One region of the Agrococcus citreus genome, then DNA from elsewhere that is predicted to be linked to it. Evidence: predicted binding sites of a transcription regulator. Region 1 holds the regulator's gene; the other holds the start of a gene.
The links. The regulator HrcA, encoded in region 1, represses chaperone genes, less so after heat shock. The targets are predictions, from matches to a motif close to TTNGCACTCGNNNNNNNCGAGTGCNAA.

Region 1 (5,812 bases):
GAGGAGCCGAGCAGCCACGTCGTCATCATCGGCTCGCTCGAGGGCCACCCGCTCGCGGGCGAGGAGCGCTTCACCGTCGAGATCGCCGACGACGAGACCGTCTTCCTGCACTTCCGCGCCATCGTGCGGCACGACGCCTGGTGGGTCAAGCTCGGCGGCCCCTTCGCGCGGGCGCTGCGCCGCCGCTACCACGACCGGTTCATGGACGTCCTCCGGTCGATCGACGTCCGCTGACATGGGGCGGCTGCCCGAGGGCGACGCCGCGCCGGCCGACGGCCGCCTGCCGGCGGGCACCGCTGCCGACGGACCGTTCGGCGTCTACCTGCACGTGCCGTTCTGCTCGGTGCGCTGCGGCTACTGCGACTTCAACACCTACACCGCCGACGAGCTGCGCGGCGCGACGCGCGCCGGCTACCCGGGCGACGTCGCGGCCGAGATCGCCGTCGCCACGCGCGTGCTCGGCGAGCTCGGACCGCTCCGCCAGGCAGAGACCGTCTTCTTCGGCGGCGGCACGCCGACGCTGCTGCCCGCCGGCGACCTGCTGCGCATGCTCGACGGCGTGCGGGATGCGTTCGGCCTCGCCCCGGGCGCGGAGGTCTCGGTCGAGGCGAACCCCGACTCCATCGACGCCGCTGGCCTCGCGCAGCTGCGCGCCGGCGGCGTGACGCGCGTCTCGTTCGGCATGCAGTCGGCCGTGCCGCACGTGCTCGCGGCGCTCGATCGCACGCACGACCCCGAGCGCGTGCCGCAGGTCGTCGCGTGGGCACGCAAGGCGGGCCTCGAGGTCTCGATCGACCTCATCTACGGCGCGCCGGGGGAGTCGCTCGACGACTGGCAGCGCTCGCTCGACGCGGCCGTCGCGATGGCGCCCGACCACGTCTCGGCGTATGCGCTCATCGTCGAGGACGGCACGGCACTCGCCCGACGCATCCGTCGCGGCGAGCTCGTCGCGCCCGACGACGACCTGCAGGCGGCGATGTACGAGGCGGCGGATGCGACGCTCACCTCGGCGGGCTACGGCTGGTACGAGGTCTCGAACTGGGCCCGCGGCGGTCGCGTCGCGCGCCACAACCTCGCCTATTGGCGCGGTCAGGACTGGTGGGGCTTCGGGCCCGGCGCGCACAGCCACGTCGGCGGCGTGCGCTGGTGGAACGTGAAGCACCCGGCCGCGTACCGCGACCGGCTGCTGGCGGGCGCCTCACCGGCGCTCGCGCGCGAGGTGCTCGACGACGAGACGCGCCGGGTCGAGCGCGTGCTGCTCGAGTCGCGCATCGCCGAGGGCCTCGCGATCGACGTGCTCGAGCCCGACGGCCGCCGCGCGGTCGCCGGTCTCATGGCCGAGGGCCTCGTCGACCCAGCAGCCGCCCTCGCCGGCCGGGTGGTCCCGACGCTGCGAGGGCGGCTCCTCGCCGACGCAGTGGTGCGGCGGCTGCTGCCCTGAGGCGAGCGGCCTCCTCCAGGAGCTGCTACTTCACGTGCTTCCTACTTCACCATCCGCCAGTTGAACGGGTAGCGGTACGAGCCTCCGTTGTTGACGCGGATCGCGCCGATGATCGAGAAGATCACCTGCAGCAGGCCCGGGATCCAGTACAGGGCGCTGATGATGCCGAGCAGCCCGAACGTGGGGATCGCGAGCACGATGCCGACGACCATGATGCCGACGGCGAGGATGGTCATGAAGATGCCGAAGTTCAGCGCCTCCTTCGACTCCTGCCGCGCGAACGCGCTGCGGTCCTTGTAGATCATGTAGACGATGAGCGGGCCGATCCAGCCGCCGAAGCCGCCCGTGACGATCGTCGAGAGGCCCGAGATGTGGCCCCACATGCCGGCGTTCTTCTCGTCGACCGGCGACATCGGCGCGGCCGCCGCGTACTGCGGCTGACCGGGAGCGCCGTACTGCGGCTGGCCGCCGTACTGCTGGCCGCCGTACTGCTGCTGCCCGCCGAACGGGGGCTGCCCCGGCTGCCCGTACTGCGGCTGACCGGACTGCGGCTGGCCGGGCTGGGACTGCCCGTACTGGGGCTGCCCGTACGAGGGCTGGCCCTGCTGCTGACCGGGCTGACCCGGCTGGCCGCCGTAGGGAGGCTGGCCCTGAGACTGACCCGGCTGGCCCTGCTGCCCGTACTGCGGCGCGCTCGACGACGGTGCGCTGAAGGGCTGCTGCTGCCCGCGCTGCCAGTCGGCGGGATCGGAGGGGCCGCTGAACGCGGGCTGGCCCGGCGCATCGGGCGTGACGGCGGGGGACGAGAACGACTTCGCGGGCTCGCCGACGCCCGGCGCCGCGGGGGCGCTCGGAGCCGCGTGCTGCTCGTCCGTCACGGCGAAGCCATCGACGGGCTGCTCGGACGGATCGTGCTGCTCCCCGCGGGGAGCGTTGGGATCGGACATTGCGTGCCTTTCGTGTGCGTCTCGCGGGCGCGGGACCAATCGCTGGGCCCATTGTGCGCCTGCACGGCTGTGCATGGGGTCAGAACGCGCCGAGCCGACCGAACACCGCTGGCTCGCGGTACGATTGGCAGTCAGTCGACGAGAGTGCCAGGAGCGGTGCCGGCGTCCCGAGCGGATGCGGCGCCCCATGACGAGGGGAGTGCGGATGGTCTCGGATCGCGGCCTCGATGTCCTCCGAGCGATCGTGCAGGACTACGTCGCCATGCGCGAGCCCGTGGGTTCGAAGTCGATCGTCGAGCGCCACGCGTTCGGCGTCTCGGCGGCGACCATCCGCAACGACATGGCGCTCCTCGAGGAGGAGGAGCTCATCGTCGCGCCGCACACCTCCTCGGGACGCGTGCCCACCGACAAGGGCTACCGCGTGTTCGTCGACCGACTGCAGCGCATGCAGCCGCTCACGCCCGCGCAGCGCGTCGCGATCACGCGCTTCCTCGACGAGGCCGTCGACCGCGACGACGTGCTCGCGCGCACCGCGCGGCTGCTGTCGTCGCTCACCAACCAGGTCGCGCTCGTGCAGGTGCCGATGCGGCGACCCGCGGGCGTGCGCCGCGTCGAGCTCATCGCCGTCGCCGAGACGAAGCTGCTCGCCGTGCTCATCCTCGACTCCGGCCGCGTCGAGCAGCGCGTGCTCGACGCGCAGCAGCGCATCGAGCCCGAGCAGGCGACCGCCCTCGGCCGCGCCTTCACCGAGACCGTCGCCGAGCTGTCGCCGGCCGACGCCGTCGAGCGGCTCGGCTCGGCCGCCGCATCCGCGCCCCCCGCGCTCCAGCCCGCCACGGCATCCGTCGCCCAGACGCTCAGCGAGATGCTGCAGGCGGCCGGCGGCGACCGCATCGTGATGGCGGGCGCCTCGCACCTCGTGCGCGAGGAGCGCGACTTCCACGGGCGCGTCACGCCGGTGCTCGACGCGATCGAGGAGCAGGTGACGCTGCTGCGGCTCTTCGACGAGATGGGCGCGGAGGGCGAGGTGACGACCCGCATCGGCCGCGAGCTCTCGGGACCGCTGGGGGAGACCGCCGTCGTGGCGTCGACCTACAGCGACGCGCGGCTCGAGGGCCACGTGGGCGTGCTGGGCCCGACCCGGATGGACTACGCAGGAAACATGGCCGCGGTGCGCGCAGTTGCGCGCTACCTGACGCGGCTGCTGAGCGAGGACTGAGTGACTGACCACTACGAGACCCTCGGCGTCGCGCGCGACGCCGGCCAGGACGAGATCAAGAAGGCGTACCGCCGGCTGGCGCGCGAGCTGCACCCCGACGTGAACCCGAGCGAGGATGCGGCGGAGCGGTTCAAGACCGTCACGCACGCGTACGACGTGCTCGGCGACCCGCAGTCCCGCGCCGAGTACGACCGCGGCCCGAGCGCCGGTGCCGGCGCCTTCGGGTTCGGCGACATCTTCGAGCAGTTCTTCGGCGGCGCGCGCTCGCAGGGGCCGCGATCGCGTCGGCAGCCAGGCCAGGACAGCCTGCTGCGCGTCGACCTCGACCTCGCCGACGTCGTCTTCGGCGTGCACCGGGAGCTCCGCGTGCAGACGGCCGTGCTGTGCGAGACGTGCGGCGGCGAGTGCACCGCGCCCGGCACGAGCCCCGAGCGCTGCACGATGTGCGGCGGCTCCGGGCACGTGCAGCGCCAGGTGCGCTCGCTGCTCGGCAACGTCGTCACGAGCCAGCCGTGCGGCATCTGCCAGGGCTACGGCACGGTCATCCCCGACCCGTGCCCGACGTGCGCGGGCCACGGGCGCGTGCGCGCCGAGCGCACGATCCCGGTCGACCTCCCCGCGGGCGTCGACACCGGGCTGCGCATCCAGCTGCCCGGCCAGGGCGAGGTCGGCGAGGCCGGCGGCCCCGCCGGCACGCTCTACCTCGAGATCAACGTGCGCCACCACGACGTCTTCAGCCGCTCGGGCGACGACCTGCTCGCGACCCTCGAGGTCTCGATGCCGGATGCGGCGCTCGGCACCCGCACGCGCATCGAGGCGATCGACGGCGCGGTCGAGGTCGAGGTGCGACCGGGCACGCAGTCCGGCGACATCCTCACGATCGCCGATCGCGGCGTCACCCGGCTCCGCGGCGGTGGCCGCGGCGACCTCAAGCTCGGCGTGCAGGTCGTCACGCCGCAGAAGCTCGACCGGCGCACCGAGGAGCTGCTGCGCGAGCTGCGCGATCGCACGAAGGCTCCCGCTCCGCACCTCGCGCAGTTCAAGCAGGGGCTGTTCGCGAAGATGCGCGACCGACTCCGGCTCTGATGGCGCACTGCTACTGGCTCGACATCGCGGGCGCATCCGCCGGCGACGTCGTGACGCTCACCGGCGAGGAGGCGCACCATGCCGCCGTCGTCTCGCGCATGCGCCGCGGCGAGCGCGTGCTCGTGAGCGACGGCCTCGGCACGCTCGCCGAGGGCGTCATCGACCGCGCCGAGCGCGACGGCGTCGACGTCGTGCTGCAGCGCGTCGAGGTGCTGCCGGCGCCGTCGCCGCGCATCGGCCTCGCCCAGGCGCTCGCGAAGGGCGATCGCGCCGAGCTCGCCGTGCAGGCATCCACCGAGCTCGGCGTCGACGCGATCGTGCCGTGGCAGGCGCGGCGCAGCGTCGTGCAGTGGAAGGGCGAGCGCGGCGACAAGGCGCTCGACCGCTGGCGGAAGGTCGTCCGCGAGGCGGGCAAGCAGGCCATCCGGCCGCGACTGCCCGAGGTCGGCGGCGTCGTCGACACCGAGGGGCTCGCAGGCCTCGCGGACGCGTGGCAGCTCGTCGTGCTCGACCCGACGGCCGCCGACTCGCTCGCGGACGTGCCGCTCGAGCGCGACGTGCTGCTCGTCGTCGGCCCGGAGGGCGGCGTCGACCCGGGCGAGCTCGAGCGGCTCGTCGCCGCCGGCGCCGTCCGGGCGAGGATGGGCGACCACGTGCTGCGCACCTCGACCGCCGGCCTCGCGGCCGTCGCGGCCCTCTCGCTGCGACTCGGGCGCTGGTGAGCGGCACGAAGGTAGGCTGGCCCCATGGCTGAGCCCACCGTGTTCGAGAAGATCGTCGCCCGCGAGATCCCTGCGGAGATCGTGCTCGAGACCGACCGCATCATCGCGTTCACCGACATCAACCCGCAGGCGCCCATGCACGTGCTCGTGGTGCCGAAGACGCCCGCGTACCGCGACGTCGTCGAGCTCGCGGCCGGGGATCCCGACCTGCTGGCCGAGATGATCCAGGCCGCGAAGGCCATCGCGCGCGAGCGCGGCGACGGCGACTTCCGCCTCGTCTTCAACACCGGCGAGCTCGCCGGTCAGACTGTCTTCCACGCCCACGCGCACGTGCTGGGCGGCTCACTCGGAGAGGGCTCGCTTGCCTGACGCTACGCAGTCGATCGAGATCGACGGC
Region 2 (5,812 bases), on a different contig from region 1:
CCGCGAAGGGCCTCGCGACCGCCCGCGACCTGCCGCTCTACGGCGTCAACCACCTCGTGGGCCACGTCGCGGCCGACGTGCTCTCGGGGGAGCCGCTCGAGCTGCCGACGATCGCGCTGCTCGTCTCGGGCGGCCACACGTCGCTGCTGCTCGTGCGCGACCTGGCCGGCGACGTCGAGCTGCTCGGCGAGACGATCGACGACGCCGCGGGCGAGGCCTTTGACAAGACCGCGAGGCTGCTCGGGCTCGCCTACCCCGGCGGGCCCTCGATCGACCGGGCCGCCGTCGACGGGAACCCGAACGCGATCCGCTTCCCGCGCGGGCTGACCGCGCCGAAGGACCAGGCGCGGCACCGCTGGAACTTCTCCTTCTCGGGGCTCAAGACCGCCGTCGCGCGCCACGTCGAGCGCGCCGAGACGGCGGGGGAGGCGCTGCCCATCGCCGACGTCGCCGCGAGCTTCCGCGAGGCGGTCGTCGACGTGCTCGTCTCGAAGGCGCTCGACGCGTGCGCGGCGCAGGGCATCCCGAGGCTGCTGCTCGGCGGCGGCGTGGTGGCGAACCGCCGCTTGCGCGAGGTCGCCGAGGAGCGCGCCGCTGCCGGCGGGGTGCGCCTGCGCATCCCGCCGCTCGAGCTCTGCACCGACAACGGCGCGATGATCGCGGCGGTCGGCGCGATGCTCGTCGCGCGCGGCGATGCCCCCAGCTCGGCCGGCTTCGCCGCCGAGTCGACGCTCGACGCGAGCACCGTGCAGGTGGCCTGATGCCGAGCGTCGGTGGGCGGATGCACAGCCCGGCCTGGCAGGATCGGCAGTCGGGATCCTTCGGAGGGGGCACGGCATGAGCGCGACCGCTTGGCAGCAGCAGGGGTGGGGCGCGCCGCCCGTGCCGCAGCAGCCGATGCAGCACCCGATGCACCAGGGCGCGCAGCAGGCCTGGGCGTCGCCGACGCATCCCGGGCCCAAGACGAACCTGCTGGCCATGCTCGCGATCGGTGCCGCCGCGGCGGGCACGACCGTGCTGCTCGGGCTCGGCAGCATCGCCGCCATCGTGCTCGGCTGCATCGCCCTCTCGCAGCTCCGCAGGACGGGCGAGGACGGCCGGCTGCTCGCGATCTGGGCGATCGTGCTCGGCGCCATCACCCTCGTCGGGCTCATCGCCGCCACGATCGCCGGCATCGCGATGATCGTCACGGTCGTCGAGCAGGCGCAGTCGATCGCGGGCTTCTGACCCGGGGCGATCGGCGAATCGCGGGGCGCCGTTCAAGGTTCGGGCCGTATGCGGCACGCTACGGTGGTGCTCGCGCAGTCGCGCATCGCAAGGAGGATCACGTGAGCGACCAGAACCCACCGGCCGACGGCCGTTTCCGTCGACCCGACCACGAGGGTGCAGCCGCGGGCGACGCCGCCGACAGTGCGCAGCCCGCTGCAGACTTCGGCCAGCAGGCACCGCAGCAGCCGTCGTTCGGCCAGGCGCCCGACGCCTCGCAGGCGCCGTCGTACGGCGAGCAGCCCGGCTACAACCCGGCTCCCGCGTACGGCCAGTCGCAGGATGCGGCGCCCGGCTACGGCCAGTCGCAGGATGCGGCCCCGAGCTACGGCCGGGCTCCCGCATACGGCCAGCCGCCCGCCCAGGACGCGGCCCCGGCCTACGGCCAGGCCCCCGAGGCCACGCAGGGCTACGGCCAGGCGCCCGACGCCTCGCAGGGCTACGGCCAGGCGCCCGACGCCTCGCAGGGCTACGGCCAGAGCGCGCCGGCCTACGGCCAGCAGCCCTCCTACGGGCAGCAGCCCTCGTACGGCCAGCAGGCGACCCAGCAGCCCTCCTACGGCCAGGCATCCGTGCCTGCCGACCAGGGCTACGGCCAGGCATCCGTGCCCGCAGACCAGGCCTACGGCCAGCAGGGCGGCTACGGCCAGCAGCCTGCGTACGGTCAGCAGACCGCCTACAGCGCGCCCGGCGCGGGCTACTCGCAGCAGGGCTTCGCCCAGCCCGGCGCGAAGAAGCTCAAGGGCATCACCATCGCCGCGCTCGTGCTCGTCGGCCTCGGCTTCCTCGGCATGTTCGCCGCGGGCTCCGGCTGGCTCTTCGCGCTCATCGGCGCGATCCTCGGCTTCGTCGCGATGCGCAAGAACCCTGAGGGGAAGCCGTGGCCGATGATCGCGGCGATCGCCGGTTCGGTCATCTTCGTCATCTGCCTCGTGCTGGTCATCATCATGGCCGTCAACTGGATCCCGTACCTCATCCAGCTCGGCCAGCTCTAGCCCGAGCGCCGCTCACGACGGACCCCGCAGCCGAGCGCTGCGGGGTCCGTCGTCGTTCAGGGCCGATCGGCCAGGATCGCCCGGTGCCGGCCACCGACCCGCGTCACGATGAGCGTCGCCCGCTCATCGCCCTTGAGCTTCAGCCGCTTGCGCAGCGTCGCCGGATCGACGTCGGCGCCGCGCTTCTTGATCTCGAGATCCCCGATGCCGAGCTCCCGCAGGCGCTTCGCGAGCCTGCGCTCGTCGAGCGGCAGCGTCTCGCGCACCCGGAACGCCTGCGCGAGCGGGGTCTCGACGTAGGCGTCGCCGGTGAGGTACGCGATGCCGTCGCTCACGCTCGTCGCCGAGAGCTGCTCGGCGAGCGCCCCGATGAGCTCGGCGCGGATGACGGCCCCGGCGGGCTCGAAGAGCCACTCGCCGAGCGGGCCCGGCTCGGGGTGGCTCGCGTCGCCCGCGAGCTCCGCGGCGCCGTCGTCGCCCAGCACGAGCGCGCTGCGGGCCACGCCCCCGCGGGCGAGCGCGCCGGTCCACACGACCGCCTCCACGGTCTCGAGGCCGTCGGTGACCCACTGGTGCTCGGCATCCATCGGCAGCAGCGCGCGGTCGATGCCGGGCGCGAGCTTCACGCCGGAGGAGTGTGCCGCCGCCCTCGCGAAGACCGCGTCGAGGGAGGGCGACCAGTCGCCCGGGTCGCTCAGCCGCCGAGCGCCGTCGCGGCGCGCGGGGTCGAACCACAGGGCCTCGGCGTCGACGCTCGCCTCGAGCGCGTCGCCGTGGATGACGGTCGCGTGCCACGCGGCGAGGTTGAACGCCGCGATCGCGGCGGTCACCTCGTCGCGATCGACGGCGGTGACCTCGAGCCCGAGGGTGGCGAAGGCGAGCGAGTCGGCGCCGATGCCGCACCCGAGGTCGGCCACCGAGACGATCCCGGCGCGGCGCATCCGCCCGGCGTGGTGGGCAGCGACGCGCAGCCGCGTCGCCTGCTCGAGGCCCGCCTCGGTGAAGAGCAGCTCGGTCGCGAACTCGCCGAACTTCGCGCGCGCGCGTCGACGCAGCTTCGCTTGCGACAGCACGGCGGCGACGAGCGCGGGGGCGTGGCCCTCCGCGCGCAGCCGCGACACGGCCTGCACGACGTCGGAGCGGTCGTCGAGCTCGACCTCCACGCGCTCGAGCAGCGCGAGGCCGTCCTTCGACAGCAGCAGTCGCAGCTCTTCGGGGTCCATCCGACCATCCAAGCACCGACCGCACGGGGGTCGGATTGGCACTCATGTTGACCGAGTGCCAATCGAGCGCCTAGGCTTGCTCTGGCGTCCGGCCCGTCCGGACGTGCCCCAGAGTCTGACAGAAAGAGGCAACCGTGTCGGTTTCCATCAAGCCGCTCGAGGACCGCATCGTCATCAAGCAGGTCGACGCAGAGACGACGACCGCGAGCGGTCTCGTCATCCCTGACACCGCCAAGGAGAAGCCCCAGGAGGGCGAGGTCGTGGCGGTCGGTCCCGGTCGCATCGACGACAACGGCAACCGCGTCCCGATCGACGTCGCCGTGGGCGACAAGGTGCTGTACTCCAAGTACGGCGGCACCGAGGTGAAGTTCGGCGCCGACGAGTACCTCGTGCTCTCCGCGCGCGACGTGCTCGCCATCGTCGAGCGCTGACGCTCCACCGATCATCATCGGCGGCGCCCCTTCGGGGGCGCCGTCGTCGTTCGTTCCAGGAGGAGCGATGCACGAGCAGCGCACGAGGTCAGGCCTCTGGTACGCGATCTTCGCGTACGCCTTCTGGGGCGTCGTCCCGGTCTACCTGCAGCTCACGAAGGGCATCGACGGGTTCGAGCTGATCGGCTGGCGCGTCATCGCGTCGGTCGCCGTCGCGTTCGCCCTCGTGGCCGCGACGCGCGGCTGGAGCAGGCTCGCCGCGGTGCTCCGCAGCCGCAAGGACACCTGGTCGCTCGTGCTCGCGGGCTGCGTCGTGCTCGCGAACTGGACCGCCTTCTTCATCGGCGTGCTGAGCGACCGCGTGCTCGAGACGAGCCTCGGCTACTTCCTCAACCCGCTCGTGAGCGTCGTGCTCGCCGTGCTCTTCCTGGGGGAGCGGCTGCGCCCCGTGCAGTGGGTGGCCGTCGGCCTCGGCGCGCTCGGGGTGCTCGTGATGATCATCGGCTACGGCGAGGTGCCGTGGATCGGGCTCACCGTGGCGATCTCGTTCGGCGTCTACGGCCTCATCAAGAAGCGCGTCGGCGGATCCGTGGATGCGCTGTCGGGATTCACGATCGAGACCGTCGCCGCGCTGCCCGCCTCGCTCGTGATGATGGCGGTCGCCATCTCGCTGCACGGCGTGACGGTGGGAGCGAACGGCGCCGCCGGCATCTGGGGCACCGTCGGCCTCGGCGTCATCACCGCGATCCCGCTGCTCGCGTTCGCCTCCGCCGCGCGGCGCATCTCGCTCACCGCGCTCGCGTTCACGCAGTACCTCGCGCCGATCATCTCGTTCCTCTTCGGCGCCTTCGTCATGCTCGAGCCGATGCCGCTCGAGCGGTGGATCGGCTTCGCGCTCGTGTGGGCGTCGCTCGCGCTCGTCTCGGCCGACCTGCTCGGCCGCCACTGGCGGCGGCCCCGCCCGGAGCCGGCCGCGATCTGACCCCCGCGCGCTGCCGCGCCATCGCGCGATGCGCCGCTACGCGACCTCCGGTCGCTTCTGCCGGAACATGCGCGCCGGTCGGTCCTCGCCGTCCCACACCTGCACGATGCCCCACGCGACCGCCGCGATCGGCACCGACAGCACGGCGCCGACGATGCCGCCCAGCACCGTGCCGATGGTCAGGGCGATGAGGATGACGAGCGCGTGGAGGCGCAGCGACCGGCCCATCACGACCGGCTGCAGGAAGTTGCCCTCGAGCTGGTTGACGAGCACGACGGCGCCGAGCACGACGAGTGCCACGACCTCGCCGTTCGCGACGAGCGCCACGAGCGTCGCGAGCGCTCCCGCGATCGTCGCGCCCACGAGCGGCACGAACGCGAGCAGGAAGACGAGCACCGCGAGCGGCAGCGCGAGCGGCACCTGCGCGATCGCGAGCACGACGCCGATGCCGATCGCGTCGACGGCCGCCACGATCGCCGTGCCGCGCACGTAGCCGCCGAGCGTCTCGACGGTCTTCTCGCCGATGCGACGCCCGCGCGCATACCGCTCGCCCTCGAAGGGCCGCAGCAAGAACTCCCAGATGCGCGGTCCGTCCTTGAGGAAGAAGAAGAGGATGACGACCATGAGCGCGAACCCGGTGAGGAAGTTCGCGGCGGCCCCCACGCCCGCGGCGGCGCCGGAGCCGAACTGGGCGCTCGTCGCGAAGTCGATGACGGCGTCGCGGCCCTGCTGGATCTGCTCCTCGGTGGGCGCGAACGGCAGCGTCGAGATCCAGTCGAGCACCCGGTCGATGCCCTCCGACGCCCGCTCGACGAGCTCGTCGAGCTGCGAGCGCACGGCGTTGACGATGAGCCAGATGACGCCGCCGAGCACGGCGACGATCGTCAGCAGCGCGATCGCGGTCGCGAGCCAGCT

Region 2: groES (co-chaperone GroES) is a predicted target of HrcA. The motif match lies at 3,520-3,546, and genes of this name have one in related genera.

Annotation. Positions count from the first base shown of each region.
Region 1 is NZ_BAAAKK010000001.1:293,702-299,513, forward strand. Features, by position in the region: gene ABD106_RS01455 (DUF1990 domain-containing protein) at 1-234, shown strand, start outside; gene hemW (radical SAM family heme chaperone HemW) at 236-1,441, shown strand; gene ABD106_RS01465 (DUF4870 domain-containing protein) at 1,483-2,388, opposite strand; gene hrcA (heat-inducible transcriptional repressor HrcA) at 2,594-3,607, shown strand; gene dnaJ (molecular chaperone DnaJ) at 3,608-4,693, shown strand; gene ABD106_RS01480 (16S rRNA (uracil(1498)-N(3))-methyltransferase) at 4,693-5,415, shown strand; gene ABD106_RS01485 (histidine triad nucleotide-binding protein) at 5,440-5,784, shown strand.
Region 2 is NZ_BAAAKK010000003.1:282,084-287,895, reverse strand. Features, by position in the region: gene tsaD (tRNA (adenosine(37)-N6)-threonylcarbamoyltransferase complex transferase subunit TsaD) at 1-761, shown strand, start outside; gene ABD106_RS06680 (DUF4190 domain-containing protein) at 838-1,227, shown strand; gene ABD106_RS06675 (hypothetical protein) at 1,329-2,261, shown strand; gene ABD106_RS06670 (class I SAM-dependent methyltransferase) at 2,318-3,484, opposite strand; gene groES (co-chaperone GroES) at 3,619-3,915, shown strand; gene rarD (EamA family transporter RarD) at 3,983-4,897, shown strand; gene ABD106_RS06655 (AI-2E family transporter) at 4,934-5,812, opposite strand, start outside.